DNA from 2 places in the Pseudomonas sp. HC1(2025) genome. Region 2 is predicted to be linked to the other one. Evidence: riboswitches for the same ligand, from Rfam matches in the RefSeq annotation. Region 2 holds a riboswitch; the other holds the start of a gene.
What was found. Region 2 has a riboswitch for cobalamin ahead of cobO (cob(I)yrinic acid a,c-diamide adenosyltransferase). Riboswitches for the same ligand answer to the same signal wherever they lie in the genome.
Positions count from the first base shown of each region.

Region 1: it holds a riboswitch for cobalamin, as region 2 does, so the genes downstream of both, cobW (cobalamin biosynthesis protein CobW) here and cobO (cob(I)yrinic acid a,c-diamide adenosyltransferase) in region 2, are expected to answer to the same signal.

Region 1 is NZ_CP196017.1:3,037,372-3,044,544, forward strand. It holds gene ACSSVH_RS13645 (magnesium chelatase ATPase subunit I) at 1-768, opposite strand, end outside; gene cobN (cobaltochelatase subunit CobN) at 768-4,529, opposite strand; gene cobW (cobalamin biosynthesis protein CobW) at 4,533-5,600, opposite strand; cobalamin riboswitch at 5,692-5,893, opposite strand; gene ACSSVH_RS13660 (hypothetical protein) at 6,558-7,173, shown strand, end outside.
Region 2 is NZ_CP196017.1:4,196,532-4,203,704, reverse strand. It holds gene ACSSVH_RS18625 (alpha-E domain-containing protein) at 1-419, shown strand, start outside; gene ACSSVH_RS18620 (transglutaminase family protein) at 416-1,219, shown strand; gene ACSSVH_RS18615 (PQQ-dependent sugar dehydrogenase) at 1,287-2,600, opposite strand; cobalamin riboswitch at 2,700-2,947, shown strand; gene cobO (cob(I)yrinic acid a,c-diamide adenosyltransferase) at 3,028-3,639, shown strand; gene ACSSVH_RS18605 (cobyrinic acid a,c-diamide synthase CobB) at 3,636-5,000, shown strand; gene bluB (5,6-dimethylbenzimidazole synthase) at 4,997-5,647, shown strand; gene cbiB (adenosylcobinamide-phosphate synthase CbiB) at 5,644-6,552, shown strand; gene cobD (threonine-phosphate decarboxylase CobD) at 6,545-7,173, shown strand, end outside.

The DNA.
Region 1 (7,173 bases), 1.2 Mb from region 2:
CGCATGGGCCCGCGCGCCGCGCAACCACACCAGATCGGCACGCAGGCCGTCGACACCAGCGGCAAAGCAGCGCTCGGTAATCTGTGCCAGGGCCTGGTCATCCAGGGCGATGCTTTCCAGGCGTGCACGGGCCTGGGTGCAACGCGCGCGCAGCGCCGCTTGCTGGTCAGCCCACTGCGCGCAGAACGCGCCGGGGTCGCTATCGAAATCCAGGCGCCGGCGAATGATCTGCCCGCGCTCGGCCGGCAAAGTCTGCCCGCTCAATGCCACGTTGAAACCAAACCGATCCAGCAACTGCGGACGCAACTCGCCCTCTTCCGGGTTCATCGTGCCGATCAGCACAAAACGCGCCGAGTGCCGGTGGGAGATGCCATCGCGCTCGATCAGGTTGGTGCCACTGGCGGCGACGTCGAGCAACAAGTCCACCAGGTGATCGGGCAGCAGGTTGACTTCATCCACGTACAACACGCCGCCGTCAGCCTTGGCCAGCACGCCCGGGGAAAACTGCGCACGGCCTTCGCTCAGCGCCGCATCCAGGTCCAGGGTGCCGACCAAACGCTCTTCGGTGGCGCCCAACGGCAAGGTGACGAACTGCCCGCTGGCCAACAGGTCCGCCAAGCCACGGGCCAGGGTGGACTTGGCCATGCCGCGCGGGCCTTCGATCAGCACGCCACCGATCTTCGGGTCGATGGCGGTCAGGCACAGGGCAAGCTTCAGGTCGTCGGCGCCGACCACTGCCGACAGTGGGAAATGGGGGATGTCAGTCATCAACTGTCTTCTTCTATGTCCAGCAACAGGTTTTCCAATGCCTCGCGGTAGGCCCCCGGCTCCTGCCACATGCCACGCTGCTGGGCTTCCAGCATGCGCTCGGTCATGTCGCGCAAGGCGTCGGGGTTGTGCTGTTGCACAAACGCCCGGGTGTCGGGGTCGAGCAGGTAGGCATCGGCCAGCAGTGCATATTGGTGATCGTCGATCAGCGCAGTAGTGGCGTCAAAGGCAAACAGATTGTCTACCGTTGCCGCCATCTCGAACGCGCCTTTGTAGCCGTGGCGCTTGACCCCTTCGATCCACTTGGGATTGGCCGCGCGGGAGCGGATCACCCGGTTCAGCTCTTCCTTCAGCGTGCGGATCTTCGGCAGGTCCGGCTGGCTGTGATCGCCATGATAGCTGGCAGCCTTGCTGCCACTGAGGGTTTCCACGGCCGCGAGCATGCCGCCCTGGAATTGGTAGTAGTCATTGGAGTCGAGCAAGTCGTGCTCGCGGTTGTCCTGGTTCTGCAACACGGCCTGCACCTGGCTCAGGCGCTGGGCGAACTGTTCACGGGCCGCAGTGCCTTCATCAGAGCCACCATAGGCGTAGCCACCCCAATTGAGGTAGACCTCGGCCAGGTCTGCGCGGCTTTGCCACAGGCGAGCGTCAATCGCGCCCTGCACGCCCGCGCCATAGGCACCGGGCTTGGCCCCGAAAATGCGCCAGCCGGCCTGCCTGGCCGCAGCCTCTTCATCCAGGCCAGACTTGCGCAGCGCCTCGCGCTCGCTGCGCACCTTAGCCGCCAGGGGGTTTAGGTCGTCCGGTTCATCCAGCGCCGCGACCGCCTGCACCGCAGCATCGAACAAGCGGATCAGGTTGGCGAAGGCATCGCGGAAGAACCCGGACACCCGCAACGTAACGTCAACTCGCGGGCGGTCAAGCAAGCTGATGGGCAGGATTTCAAAGTCATCGACACGCTGGCTGCCCGTGGCCCATACCGGTCGCACGCCCATCAACGCCATGGCCTGGGCGATGTCGTCACCGCCGGTGCGCATGGTCGCGGTGCCCCACACCGAAAGCCCGAGCTGGCGCAGATGGTCACCATGGTCCTGCAGGTGCCGCTCAAGCATCAGGTTGGCGGACTGGAAGCCGATACGCCAGGCAGTGGTGGTGGGCAGGTTACGCACATCGACGGTGAAAAAGTTACGCCCGGTCGGCAGCACATCGAGGCGCCCACGGCTCGGTGCGCCGCTAGGCCCCGCCGGTACGAAACGACCGTCCAAGGCATCCAGCAAGCCGCGCATTTCCGCCGGGCCACAGGCATCAAGGCGCGGTGCGACGACGATGCGCAGGCTTTCGACCACGGATTTCACATCTTCCCAGCCGGGCTCCTCAAGCTGTTCGAGGGGCCCTTCCAGTGCCTGTTCGATCAACCGCGCCGCGTACAGCTCCAGACGCTCGCGAGTATCGCCGGCGGTGCGCCACAACTGCCCGTCGATCTTCTGCAACACGTCGGGGCGGCGCCCGGTCCAGGGTTCGGCCAGGGCGCAATCGAGCGGGTCAAAGCCCAGCTCGAAGGCCTTGGCCAACACGCGCAGCAGGCTTGATTGCGGGCCGCGCCCGTCGCCACGCGGGATGCGCAGCAGGGCCAACAAGGTATCGATACGCAGGCGCCCCTCGGGCGATTCGCCAAAGATATGCAGGCCGTCGCGGATCTGCGATTCCTTCAGGTCACACAGGTAGGTGTCCAGGCGCGGCAGCCACACGGCTGCGTCGGCCTCGTTATCCAGCGCAAGCTCCTGATCGATGCGGGTTTCGCGCACCAGCTTGAGGATGTCCTTTTGCAGTTCCAGGGCGCGGCGCGGGTCGAGCAACTGCGCTTCGTAATACTCATCCGCCAACAGTTCCAGGTTACGCAGCGGGCCGTAAGTCTCGGCGCGGGTCAGCGGCGGCATCAAGTGATCGATGATCACCGCCTGGGTGCGGCGCTTGGCCTGGGCGCCCTCGCCCGGGTCGTTGACGATAAACGGGTAGATATTGGGCAGCGGCCCCAGCAACGCATCCGGCCAGCAGTTCTCCGACAGCCCGACGCCTTTGCCCGGCAGCCATTCCAGGTTGCCATGCTTGCCCACGTGGATCACGCCGTGGGCGCCGTAGGTGTGGCGCAGCCAGAAATAAAACGCCAGGTAAGCGTGGGGCGGCACCAGGTCCGGGTCGTGGTACACCGCGCTGGCATCCACCTGGTAACCCCGCGCCGGCTGGATGCCGACAAAGGTCAGGCCCAGGCGCAGGCCGGCGATCATCATACGCCCGTCGCGGCACATCGGATCGTTATGGGGCGTGCCCCAGCGTTCCAGCACAGCCTGGCGGTTGGCCTCGGGCAAGCGATTGAACATCGCCTGGTAATCGTCCAGCCCCAGGCTTTGATGGCAGGGGCGCAGGTCGAGGCTGTCGAGGTCGTTGGTCACACCGCCGAGCAGCTCGTGGATCAAGGCGGTGCCGCTGTCCGGCAACGTGAGCGGCAGCGGATAACCCTTGGTTTGCAGGGCAAGCAGGATATTCAAAGCCGCAGCCGGCGTATCCAGGCCCACGCCGTTACCGATGCGCCCGTCGCGCGTCGGGTAGTTGGCAAGGATCAGGGCGATGCGTTTCTCTGCATTCGGCACCCGGGCCAGTTCGACCCAGCGCCGCGCCAGTTCGGCCACAAAGTCCATGCGTTCGGGGGCTGCGCGGTAGCACACCACGTCCGACTGGCTGCGCTCGCTGCGCCAGGCCAGGTCCTTGAAGCTGATCGGGCGGCTGATGATGCGCCCGTCCAGTTCCGGCAAGGCAATGTGCATCGCCAGGTCGCGCGGGCCAAGGCCTTGTTCGCTGGCTTCCCAACCGGGTTGGTTGTCCTGGGCGCAGATGGCCTGGATCACCGGGATATTGCGGCGAAACGGCCGCAAATGGGGCGTTTCCGGGCTGGATTGGGCAAAGCCGGTGGTGTTCAGTATCACCGCCGCCTGCACCTCATCCAGCAGATCCTCGACCACCGTCAGGCAGCCGGGCTCCTTCAAACTGGCCACCGCCATTGGCAGCGGATTCAGGCCCGCCGCCTGCAAGCGCTGGCAGAACACGTCGATAAAAGCGGTATTGGCCGCCTGCAAGTGCGAGCGGTAGAACAGCACCGCTGCCACCGGCCAATCGGTGCTCCAGTCCGCCTGCCAGTCACTGAGGCGCGCATTGGCGATGCGGGGGTGATAAATCGCCGTGCGCGGCAGGGTTTGCGGTTCGGCCCAGGGGTAATCGCGGCCCAGGTAGCTACTGGCCAGGCAGCGATAGAAATCCAGCGCATTCGCCAGCCCGCCCTGGCGCAGAAAATGCCACAGGCGGTCACGCGCCTGCGCATCCACGGTGCTCAGGCCGCTGAGTTCGGGGTCGGGACGGTCATCCCCTGGCACCAGGATCAACTGCACGCCCTGCCCGGCCAACTCCACCAGGCGCTGGATACCGTAGCGCCAGTAGCCGATGCCGCCATGCAGGGATATCAGGATGACCTTGGCGTGGCGCAACACCTCGTCCACATACAGGTCCACCGACGCGTGATTCTGCACCTGCATCGGGTTGGCCAGGCGCAGGCTCGGGTAGTCGTCGGGCAGTTGCTGGGCGGCTTCGGCCAACAGCGCCAGGCTGGAATCACCGCTGCACAGGATCACCAGCTCGGCGGGGGTCTGTCCAAGGTCGGCGATGTTGTCATCGGAGACGAAGCCACCGGGCTGGGTCCTGAGCAGATGCATGGGTTAAACGCTGAGGGCAGCGCGCAATTGCGCTTCCAGGCCTGCTGCGTCCAGATCCTGGCCGATCAGCACCAGACGCGTGATGCGTGCTTCGTCAGCCCCCCAGGCGCGGTCGAAGTGCTTGTCAAAGCGCGTACCCACGCCCTGGATCAACAGGCGCATCGGCTTGTTGGGGATCGCGGCGAAGCCTTTGACCCGCAGGATGCCGTGCTGCACCACCAATTGGCTCAGGGCGTCGAGCAGCAGCGCTTCATCAGCCTGGGGCAAGTCGATGGAGATGGAATCGAACGCATCGTGATCGTGATCGTGATCGTCTTCACCTTCGTGGTGATGATCGTGATGGCTATGGCGCCCGTCGATATGCTCCTCGGAGCCGGCGCCCAGGCCAATTAACACGTCCAGGGGCAGGCGGCCGCTGCTGGCCTCGACGATTTTCACCGCTGGCGGCAGTTCTTCGGCGACTTCCAGGCGTACACGGGCCAGGTCTTCGGGGCTGATCAGGTCGGTTTTATTGAGGATCACCAGGTCGGCGCTGGCCAGTTGGTCGGCAAACAGCTCGTGCAGTGGCGATTCGTGGTCCAGGTTCGGGTCGAGTTTGCGCATGGCGTCGACCTGGTCGGGGAATGCGGCGAAGGTGCCGGCGGCCACGGCCGGGCTGTCGACCACAGTGATCACCGCGTCAACCGTGCAGGCACTGCGGATTTCCGGCCACTGGAAGGCCTGGACCAACGGCTTGGGCAGGGCCAGGCCGGAGGTTTCGATGAGGATATGGTCGAGGTCGCCACGGCGCGCCACCAGTTCACGCATCACCGGGAAGAACTCTTCCTGCACGGTGCAGCACAGGCAGCCGTTGGCCAGTTCGTAGACACGGCCGTTGGCTTCTTCTTCGGTGCAACCGATGGAGCACTGCTTGAGGATCTCGCCGTCGATGCCCAGTTCGCCGAATTCGTTGACGATCACCGCAATGCGCCGGCCCTGGGCGTTGTCCAGCATGTGGCGCAGCAAGGTGGTTTTGCCCGAGCCGAGAAAGCCGGTGACGATAGTGACGGGGAGTTTGGCCAGTGTTTTCATCGGATGCCCTTTGGGGCGGGCATACGGGACGACTGGCCCTGCGGCGGCGCAGGTGCTGGATTCGTCACCGGATCACCCCGCCCGGTTGAAATGGAAAATCGGTTGCGAGGCAGGTCTCCTGGCTTGGGGCTTGCTGGCCTTGCGGCTGGCGCTGGCTGCGCCTTCCCGCCTGGTACAGGCAGTGGCGTGGCAGTCAGATAAACCCTTTACAGTTGCGGGGGCAGCCGCGGCTTGGACCGCGTTCCCTTCTTAGCTTCGGCCGCAGCCGAAGAACCTCGAACGTGCAAGGCTACGCAGTGCCCGGCAGCTGGTCAACGTCGCGCAGCTAAACGCATCTAGTGACTCAAGGGTGCACCTCACCTCTGGGGACCCAAAGTGAAACCGTCACGCCGCGAACACTACATAACTATCGCACCTCTCACCAACCCACTGAATACACTGAATATGCATCCACGTTAGCTGGAACGATGACAATCAATCCAACAGAAAACGCAATTCAACCAATATCACTCGCTATAACGCCTAAAACCAATAACCTCCCATCTTTGCAGACACTGAACAATGATGTTTCCCACCGTACTTTGTCGTAGACATCAGCCGATAGTATTTCTGATAGACCCTGACCTGGCAGGAGACCAGCTCAACGTTATGACATGGACAATTTTGACTATACGTTTGCTCATACCTGCCCCCTAATCGCCTTTTCAGGAGCGTTACTAGCCAGCACTACAAAGACCTGTACGTAGTGCAGACCGTAAAAGCACCTTATGTAAAAGCCCGCCTTGAATCCAGCCTGGCTATCCAGCCCACACGAGTTAAAGAGGTGCTGTAATTTAATGAAATCCATTTCGCAGTTAGCACGAGGAACAGCAGCCTTGAAAAACATCACTCACTCTCAAGGCAGCTTTCCAAACAATCCAACCCCAAGCCCACCTATTCAATGGGGATACAAACACGATGAATTCTTCAGCAAGCATTCAACCCAGTGCGCCTATGCTTAACGCACCTCGCACTACACTCCCCAAAGACGCTTCTCCCACCTTAGCACCGACACAAAACATCTCATCGGACATTCCGTATTTTGAGAGCTACACCCACTCGATGCTGGCCGAAAAACTACTGGCCCATTTCATAGATTTGGAAGTCCCAGGCGCTAAAACATCCAACAGCTTTCGCTTGGATGAGCTTAAAAGTATGGCGAGAGGCAAACTACACGACGGACGAGATGCCACACAAGAGCAAGTAGAGCTTGCAAAGCAGGTCATCAACCGCCCAGAACTAGTCAAGTCACTCTTTGGTTCGCACTCCGGTAATGTGACCTGGGACCAAGTCGCTCTTATCGCTGGAGACTTCAAAAGTCTCAGCGATGCAGCCCTGCTGGACCAAGCGAGAATTTACTTTCGCGAATTTGCCAAAGGTCCCAAAGATCATTATGTAAACTTTAACGAACTGCGAGAGGCCGCACGCCAAACAAGAAGCACCCGCCACTTTTCGTACAATGCAACCAAAGTTGCCCAAGAACTTCTTAAGCGGCCTGACCTGCTTTGGGATTTGGATACAAAGCCTGTCTCTC
Region 2 (7,173 bases):
TGTTGGACGCCCGCTACGAGATGGCCGGCGACCAGGCCGACGTGGTAATTGATGGCACCGCCCACGCCTATTACCAATGGAGTGCGCTATTGCGGGCCTTGTCGTCCTTCGAGGCCTACACCGAGATCTATCGTGATGCGCCCGGCGCCCGGCAGGTGGCCGAACTGTTGCTGCTGCGTGCCGATGTGCCGCGTTCCCTGCGCGCGTGCAGCGAAGAAATCGACCAGATCCTCGCCAGTCTGCCTGGCATCAACGGCCGCCCGGCCCAGCGCCTGGCCGCCGAAATGGACGCGCGCCTGCGCTTTACCGCCATTGACGAAATCCTTGAAGAAGGCCTGCACGCCTGGCTGACCGACTTCATCCCGCTGGTACGCCAGTTGGGTAACGCTATTCATCATTCCTACCTGGAGGCGGCATGAGACTTTCCATCAGCCACGAAACTACCTACCGCTATGAAGACCAGGTGCGTGCCAGCATCCAATACCTGCGCCTGACCCCTCACGACAGCGAGCGTCAGCATGTGCTCAGTTGGCAGCTGGATCTGCCGCGTCCGGTGCGGGCCCAGTTGGACCCATTCGGCAATATCCTGCATGTGCTGACCCTGGATGAGCCCCACGAATCGATCGTCATCGGCGCCCGAGGCCAAGTGGACATTGACGAGTGGCGCGAGGCCGAGCACGACAGCCAGTCGCCATTTCCTTTCCAGCGTTGCACGCGCCTGACTGAGCCGGACGAGGCCCTGCGCGCCTTTGCCCAGCAGCACTGCGGTAAACGCCGGGATCGCAATGCCTTGATCGATCTGATGCACGCTCTCAACCAGCATATCGCCTACGTGCCGGGGGCCACGCAAGTGGAAACCTGCGCGGCCGAGGCGTTCGCCGGGCGTGCCGGGGTTTGCCAGGATCACGCCCATGCATTCCTGGCCTGCGCGCGCAGCCTGGGGATCGCCACGCGGTATGTGTCGGGGTATTTGTATAGCGAGGACAGCGAGCACCTGGCCAGCCATGCCTGGGCCGAAGCCTGGCTGGATGACGCCTGGTACAGCTTCGATGTGACCAACCAACTGGCCCGCCCGGAGCGGCATCTGAAACTGGCGGTGGGCCTGGATTACCTCGATGCGTGCCCGGTGCGCGGCATGCGCCGTGGCGGCGGGCACGAGCAGATGCATGCCAGGGTATTTGTGGCGCCGAGCCCGGTGATCCTGGTGCAGCAGCAATAACCCCGTCACCCCCTTGCCGGCGATGAGCCCAGAATGATCCTCATCGTCGGCAAGCCGGCATCAGGTGCTATTTAGCGGCTGACACCCGCCACACCTTATTCCCCACATCATCGGCCACCAGCAAGCCGCCTTGCTGGTCGATCACCACGCCCACCGGCCGGCCCATGGCTTTCTCATCACTGTTGAGGAACCCGGTCAGCACATCCACCGGTGCGCCGTTGGGCTTGCCCCCCGCAAATGGCACAAAGATTACCTTGTAACCACTGTGCGGCTTGCGATTCCACGAGCCGTGCTGGCCAATAAACGCGCCATGGGCAAATTGTGCCGGCAGCGTGTTGCCTTCAGCGAAGGTCAGGCCCAACGATGCGGTGTGTGGCCCGACGGCATAGTCCGGGGCAATGGCCTTGGCCACCAGGTCCGGATCCTGCGGCGTGACCCGTACATCCACATGTTGGCCGTAGTAGCTGAACGGCCAGCCGTAAAAGCCACCGTCCTGGACCGAGGTGATGTAGTCCGGCACCAAGTCGCTGCCGATTTCATCGCGCTCGTTGACCGCCGTCCATAGCTTGCCGCTTTGTGGCTCCCACGCCATGCCATTGGGGTTGCGCAGCCCGGAAGCAAAAATCCGCTGCTTGGCGCTGGCCCGGTCGACTTCCCAGATCGCCGCACGGCCCTGTTCGGCTTCCAGGCCGTTTTCACCGACGTTGCTGTTGGAACCCACGCTTACATACAACTTGCTGCCATCCTTGCTGGCCACCACGTTTTTCGTCCAGTGGTGGTTGAGCGGGCCGCCCGGCAGGTCGATGACCTTGGTGCCCTGGGCCTTGATCGCGGTTTCCCCCGGTTGATAGGGAAAGCGCAGCAGCTTGTCCGAGTCGGCCACGTACAGGTCGTTGCCCACCAGGGACATGCCAAACGGCGAGTTGAGGTTTTCCAGGAACACCGTGCGGGTTTCTGCCACGCCGTCATGGTCGGCATCGCGCAGCAGGGTGATGCGGTTCGGGCTAGGTACGCCGGCCCCGGCACGGCCCATGACCTTTTCCATGACCCAGCCGCGAATGCCCTTGGAGTCATCCGGCTTGGGCGGCGCGTTGGTCTCGGCCACCAGCACGTCGCCGTTGGGCAATACATACAACCAGCGCGGGTGGTCCAGGCCTTCGGCGAAGGCGCCGACCTGGGTGCCCGCAGCCGCGGTCGGCTTGGCGCCATCGGGCCAGCCAATGGCCGGGGCGATGTTGACGGTGGGGATCAGGGTTTTGTTCGGTTCCGGCAGCTTGGGCGATGGCCCCGTGCCGTCGGAGACCTGCAAGGTTGAGCTTTCGCCGCAGGCGGCGAGTGCGCCTGCGGCCATGATCAGTACGGCGAGTCGGGTCTTGTGCATGTTTTTCTCCTCAATGCCTGTAGTCATAGAGGTACAGCGCGCGGCGATGGTTCAAGTGCATGGCCGGCTTTAATTGACGCTGTACCCCCAACCCACTAACCTTCGCCGCTTGTTTCAGGTGCTCTGTGGCGTACGCGCCGACCGAGTGAAACAGGGAAGCCGGTGAGTGCGCGCACTTTTCTACAGTGCGGCCACGATCCCGGCGCTGCCCCCGCAACGGTAAATGAGTCAAGACGCTGCTTTTGCCACTGTATCGCCTGCGATATGGGAAGGCGCATCGTCGGCTCGCCCTGCTCAACAGGGCGCCACTCATGAGCCCGGAGACCGGCCTGATCCATCCAACAGCATCACGGTGGGCGATGCTTGGCTTCATTTAAGTGGTCTTTTCCTGCCCGCCGTTTTTGTCCAGCCCCAACGGAGAGCTGCCATGACTGATTCCCCCGATCGTGACGAACGCCACCTGGCGCGCATGCTGCGCAAAAAAGCGGTGATTGACGAGCGCATTGCCAACTCACCGAATGAATGCGGTTTGCTGCTGGTATTGACCGGCAACGGCAAAGGCAAGAGCAGCTCGGCCTTTGGCATGCTCGCCCGGGCCATGGGCCACGATCTGCAATGCGGCGTGGTGCAGTTCATCAAAGGCCGCAACAGCACCGGGGAAGAGCTGTTCTTCCGCCGCTTCCCCGAGCAGGTGCGTTTCCATGTGATGGGCGAGGGCTTTACCTGGGAGACCCAGGACCGCCAGCGTGATATCGCCGCTGCCGAAGCGGCCTGGAAAGTCTCCCGGGAAATGTTGCAGGACCCGTCCATCGGCCTGGTGGTGCTGGATGAGCTGAACATTGCGCTCAAGCACGGCTATCTGGACCTGGACCAAGTGTTGAGCGACCTGCAAGCCCGGCCACCGATGCAGCATGTGCTGGTCACCGGCCGCGGGGCCAAACCGGAACTGATTGAAATGGCCGATACCGTCACCGAAATGGGCATGCTCAAGCACGCGTTCCAGGCCGGTATCAAGGCACAGAAAGGCATCGAACTTTGAACCCGCCGCGCCATTGCCCAGCCGTGCTGATCGCCGCGCCGGCGTCAGGCCAGGGCAAGACCACTGTCACCGCCGCGCTGGCCCGTCTGCACCGCAACCTGGGGCGCAAGGTCCGGGTGTTCAAGTGCGGCCCGGACTTTCTCGACCCGATGATCCATGAGCGCGCCAGTGGTGCGCCGGTCTATCAATTGGACATGTGGATGGTCGGCGAGCAGGAAAGTCGCCGCCTGCTGTGGGAAGCAGCGGGCGAGGCGGACCTGATCCTGATCGAGGGCGTGATGGGCCTGTTCGACGGCACACCTTCCAGCGCCGACCTGGCGCGCCATTTTGGCGTGCCGGTACTGGCAGTGATCGATGGCACCGCCATGGCCCAGACCTTTGGCGCCCTGGCGCTGGGGCTGGCGCGTTACCAGGCAGACCTGCCGTTCGCCGGGGTCCTGGCCAACCGTGTCGGCACCGTGCGCCACGCCCAACTGCTCGAAGGCAGCTTGACCGAAGGCCTGCGCTGGTACGGCGCACTGTCCCGGGAAACCGGCATTGAGCTGCCCAGCCGTCACCTGGGCCTGGTGCAGGCCAGCGAGCTGAATGACCTGGACCTGCGCCTGGATGCTGCCGCCGCCGCCCTGGCCAGCAGTTGCGAGGTAGCGCTGCCACCGCCGGTGGAATTCGCCGCGCCCGAGCTGATCGAAGCCCAGCCGCTACTGGCCGGGGTGCGGATTGCCGTGGCCCGTGACGAAGCCTTTGCTTTCACCTACGGCGCCAGCCTGGATTTGCTGCGAGCGATGGGCGCGCAGTTGCACTTCTTCTCGCCGATCCATGACCGCGTGCTGCCCGACGCCGACAGCCTCTATCTGCCCGGTGGCTACCCGGAACTGCATCATCAGGCGCTGTCGCAAAATAGCGCGATGCTGCAGGCGATCCGTGCCCATCACGCTGCCGGCAAACCGTTGCTGGCCGAATGCGGGGGCATGCTCTACCTGCTCGATTCCTTGACCGATGTCGAGGGCACGCGCGCCGAACTGCTGGGCCTGCTGCACGGCGATGCGGTCATGCAGAAACGCCTGGCGGCCCTGGCCCTGCAAACGGTCGAGCTGCCGGAAGGCGTGCTGCGCGGGCATACCTATCATCATTCCCTGACCAGCACGCCGTGGCAGCCGATTGCCCGTGGCCTGAGCCCCAACGGCGGGCGCGGCGCCGAGGCGGTGTATCGCCAGGGGCGGATGACGGCCTCCTATGTGCACTTTTACTTCCCGTCGAATCCGGCTGCGGTGGCCGCGTTGTTTGCGCCAGACCGGCAAGCCGTTATGGCAGGCGACCACGGTTCAAATGTGGGAGCGGGCTTGCCCGCGATAGGGCCATGACCGACCACGCCTACCCCCAGGCCGAGCGCGACGCGATCTACCGCGCCATCGCCGAACGTCGCGACATGCGCCACTTCAGCGGCGGCGCCGTCGCCCCGGAGCTGCTGCAGCGTCTGCTGCAGGCCGCGCACCAGGCCCCCAGCGTCGGCCTGATGCAGCCCTGGCGCTTTATCCGCATCAGCGACCGCAACCTGCGCGGGCAGATCCAGCAGTTGGTGGAAGCCGAACGCATCCGTACCGCGCAAGCCCTGGGCGAGCGTTCGGACGATTTCATGAAGCTCAAGGTCGAAGGCATCCACGACTGCGCCGAGGTGCTGGTGGCGGCGTTGATGGATGATCGCGAGCGGCATATTTTCGGGCGCCGGACCTTGCCGGAAATGGACCTGGCGTCGCTGTCCTGCGCGATCCAGAATCTATGGCTGGCCTCCCGCGCCGAAGGCCTGGGCATGGGCTGGGTGTCGTTGTTCGAACCCCAGGACCTGGCCGACCTGCTCGGCCTGCCGCCCGGCGCCAAGCCGCTGGCCGTGCTGTGCCTGGGCCCGGTGACGGAGTTCTACCCGGCACCGATGTTGCAACTTGAGGGCTGGACCGAACCGCGTCCGCTGAGTGACATGCTGTATGAGAATTATTGGGGAGTGAGTCAATGAGTGTGGCCTTGCTGAGCGTCGCCGCAGTGGCGCTGGATGCGCTGTTGGGCGAGCCCAGGCGCTGGCATCCGCTGGTGGCGTTCGGCAATTTTGCCGGGCGCATCGAGCAGCGTTTCAACTCTGCGGGGCGCGGCTGGCGCAGCCATGGCGTGACCGCATGGTTTATCACCGTGATACCGCTGACCTTGCTGGCCACTGCCTTGTCCTGGGCGCCATACTTCGGCTGGGTGATCGAGATCCTCGCGTTGTACCTGGCCCTGGGCATGCGCAGCCTGGGTGAGCACGTGCTACCGGTGGCCCAGGCCCTGCGCAGCGGGGACCTGGACGAGGCGCGCACGCGTGTCAGTTACCTGGTCAGCCGTCAGACCAGCGAATTGGACAGCACCGAAGTGGCGCGCGCGGCCACCGAGTCGGTGCTGGAAAACGGCAGCGATGCGGTGTTCGCCGCACTGTTCTGGTTTGTCGTGGCCGGGGTGCCGGGCGTGGTGCTGTACCGCCTGAGCAATACCCTGGATGCCATGTGGGGCTATCGCAACGAACGCTTTGAGCGCTTTGGCTGGGCGGCGGCGAAGATTGACGATGTGCTCAATTACATTCCGGCACGCTTGGTTGCGTTGACCTACGCCGTGCTAGGCAAGACCCGCCTGGCGCTCACATGCTGGCGCCGCCAGGGCCCGACCTGGGACAGCCCGAATGCCGGGCCGGTGATGGCTGCGGGCGCGGGCGCCCTGGGTGTCGAGTTGGGCGGGGCGGCGATTTATCACGGTGAGTTGCACCAGCGTCCGACCCTGGGCGAAGGGCCGCCGGCCGATGCTGATTCCATCGAGCGTGGCTGGCAACTGGTGCAGCGCGGCGTGTGGCTGTGGGTGTTGATCCTGTGTGCGGGGGCGCATTTCTATGCTTGAACACGGTGGACGGCTGCGCAAGGCGGCGTTGCAGTACGGCATCGCCCAGGAAGACTGGCTGGACCTGTCCAGTGGCCTCGCGCCCTGGCCCTGGCCAATCCCACCCATCCCGCTGCGGGCCTGGGCCCGCCTGCCAGAGACCGATGACGGCCTGGAGCAGGCCGCCTGCGACTACTACGGCGCAGCCCAGGTGCTGCCGGTGCCGGGTTCCCAGGCGGCGATCCAGCTGCTGCCGCGCCTGCGCCGGGCGGGCAAGGTCGGCGTGTTGTCGCCGTGCTACGCCGAGCATGCCCAAGCCTGGCGCCGCGCCGGTTACATCGTGCGCGAGGTGCTGGAGCAGGAAGTCGACTTCTTCCTCGATAGCCTCGACGTGCTGGTGGTGGTCAATCCCAACAACCCCACTGGCCTGAGCCTTACGCCCCAGCGCCTGCGGGATTGGCATGCACGCCTGGCCCAGCGCGGTGGTTGGTTGGTGGTGGATGAAGCCTTTATGGACAACACCCCGCACCTGAGCCTGGCGAGCCAGGCCAATCAAGTGGGGTTGATTGTGTTGCGCTCGTTCGGCAAGTTTTTCGGCCTGGCCGGGGTGCGCCTGGGCTTTGTATTGGCCGAGCGCAAGCT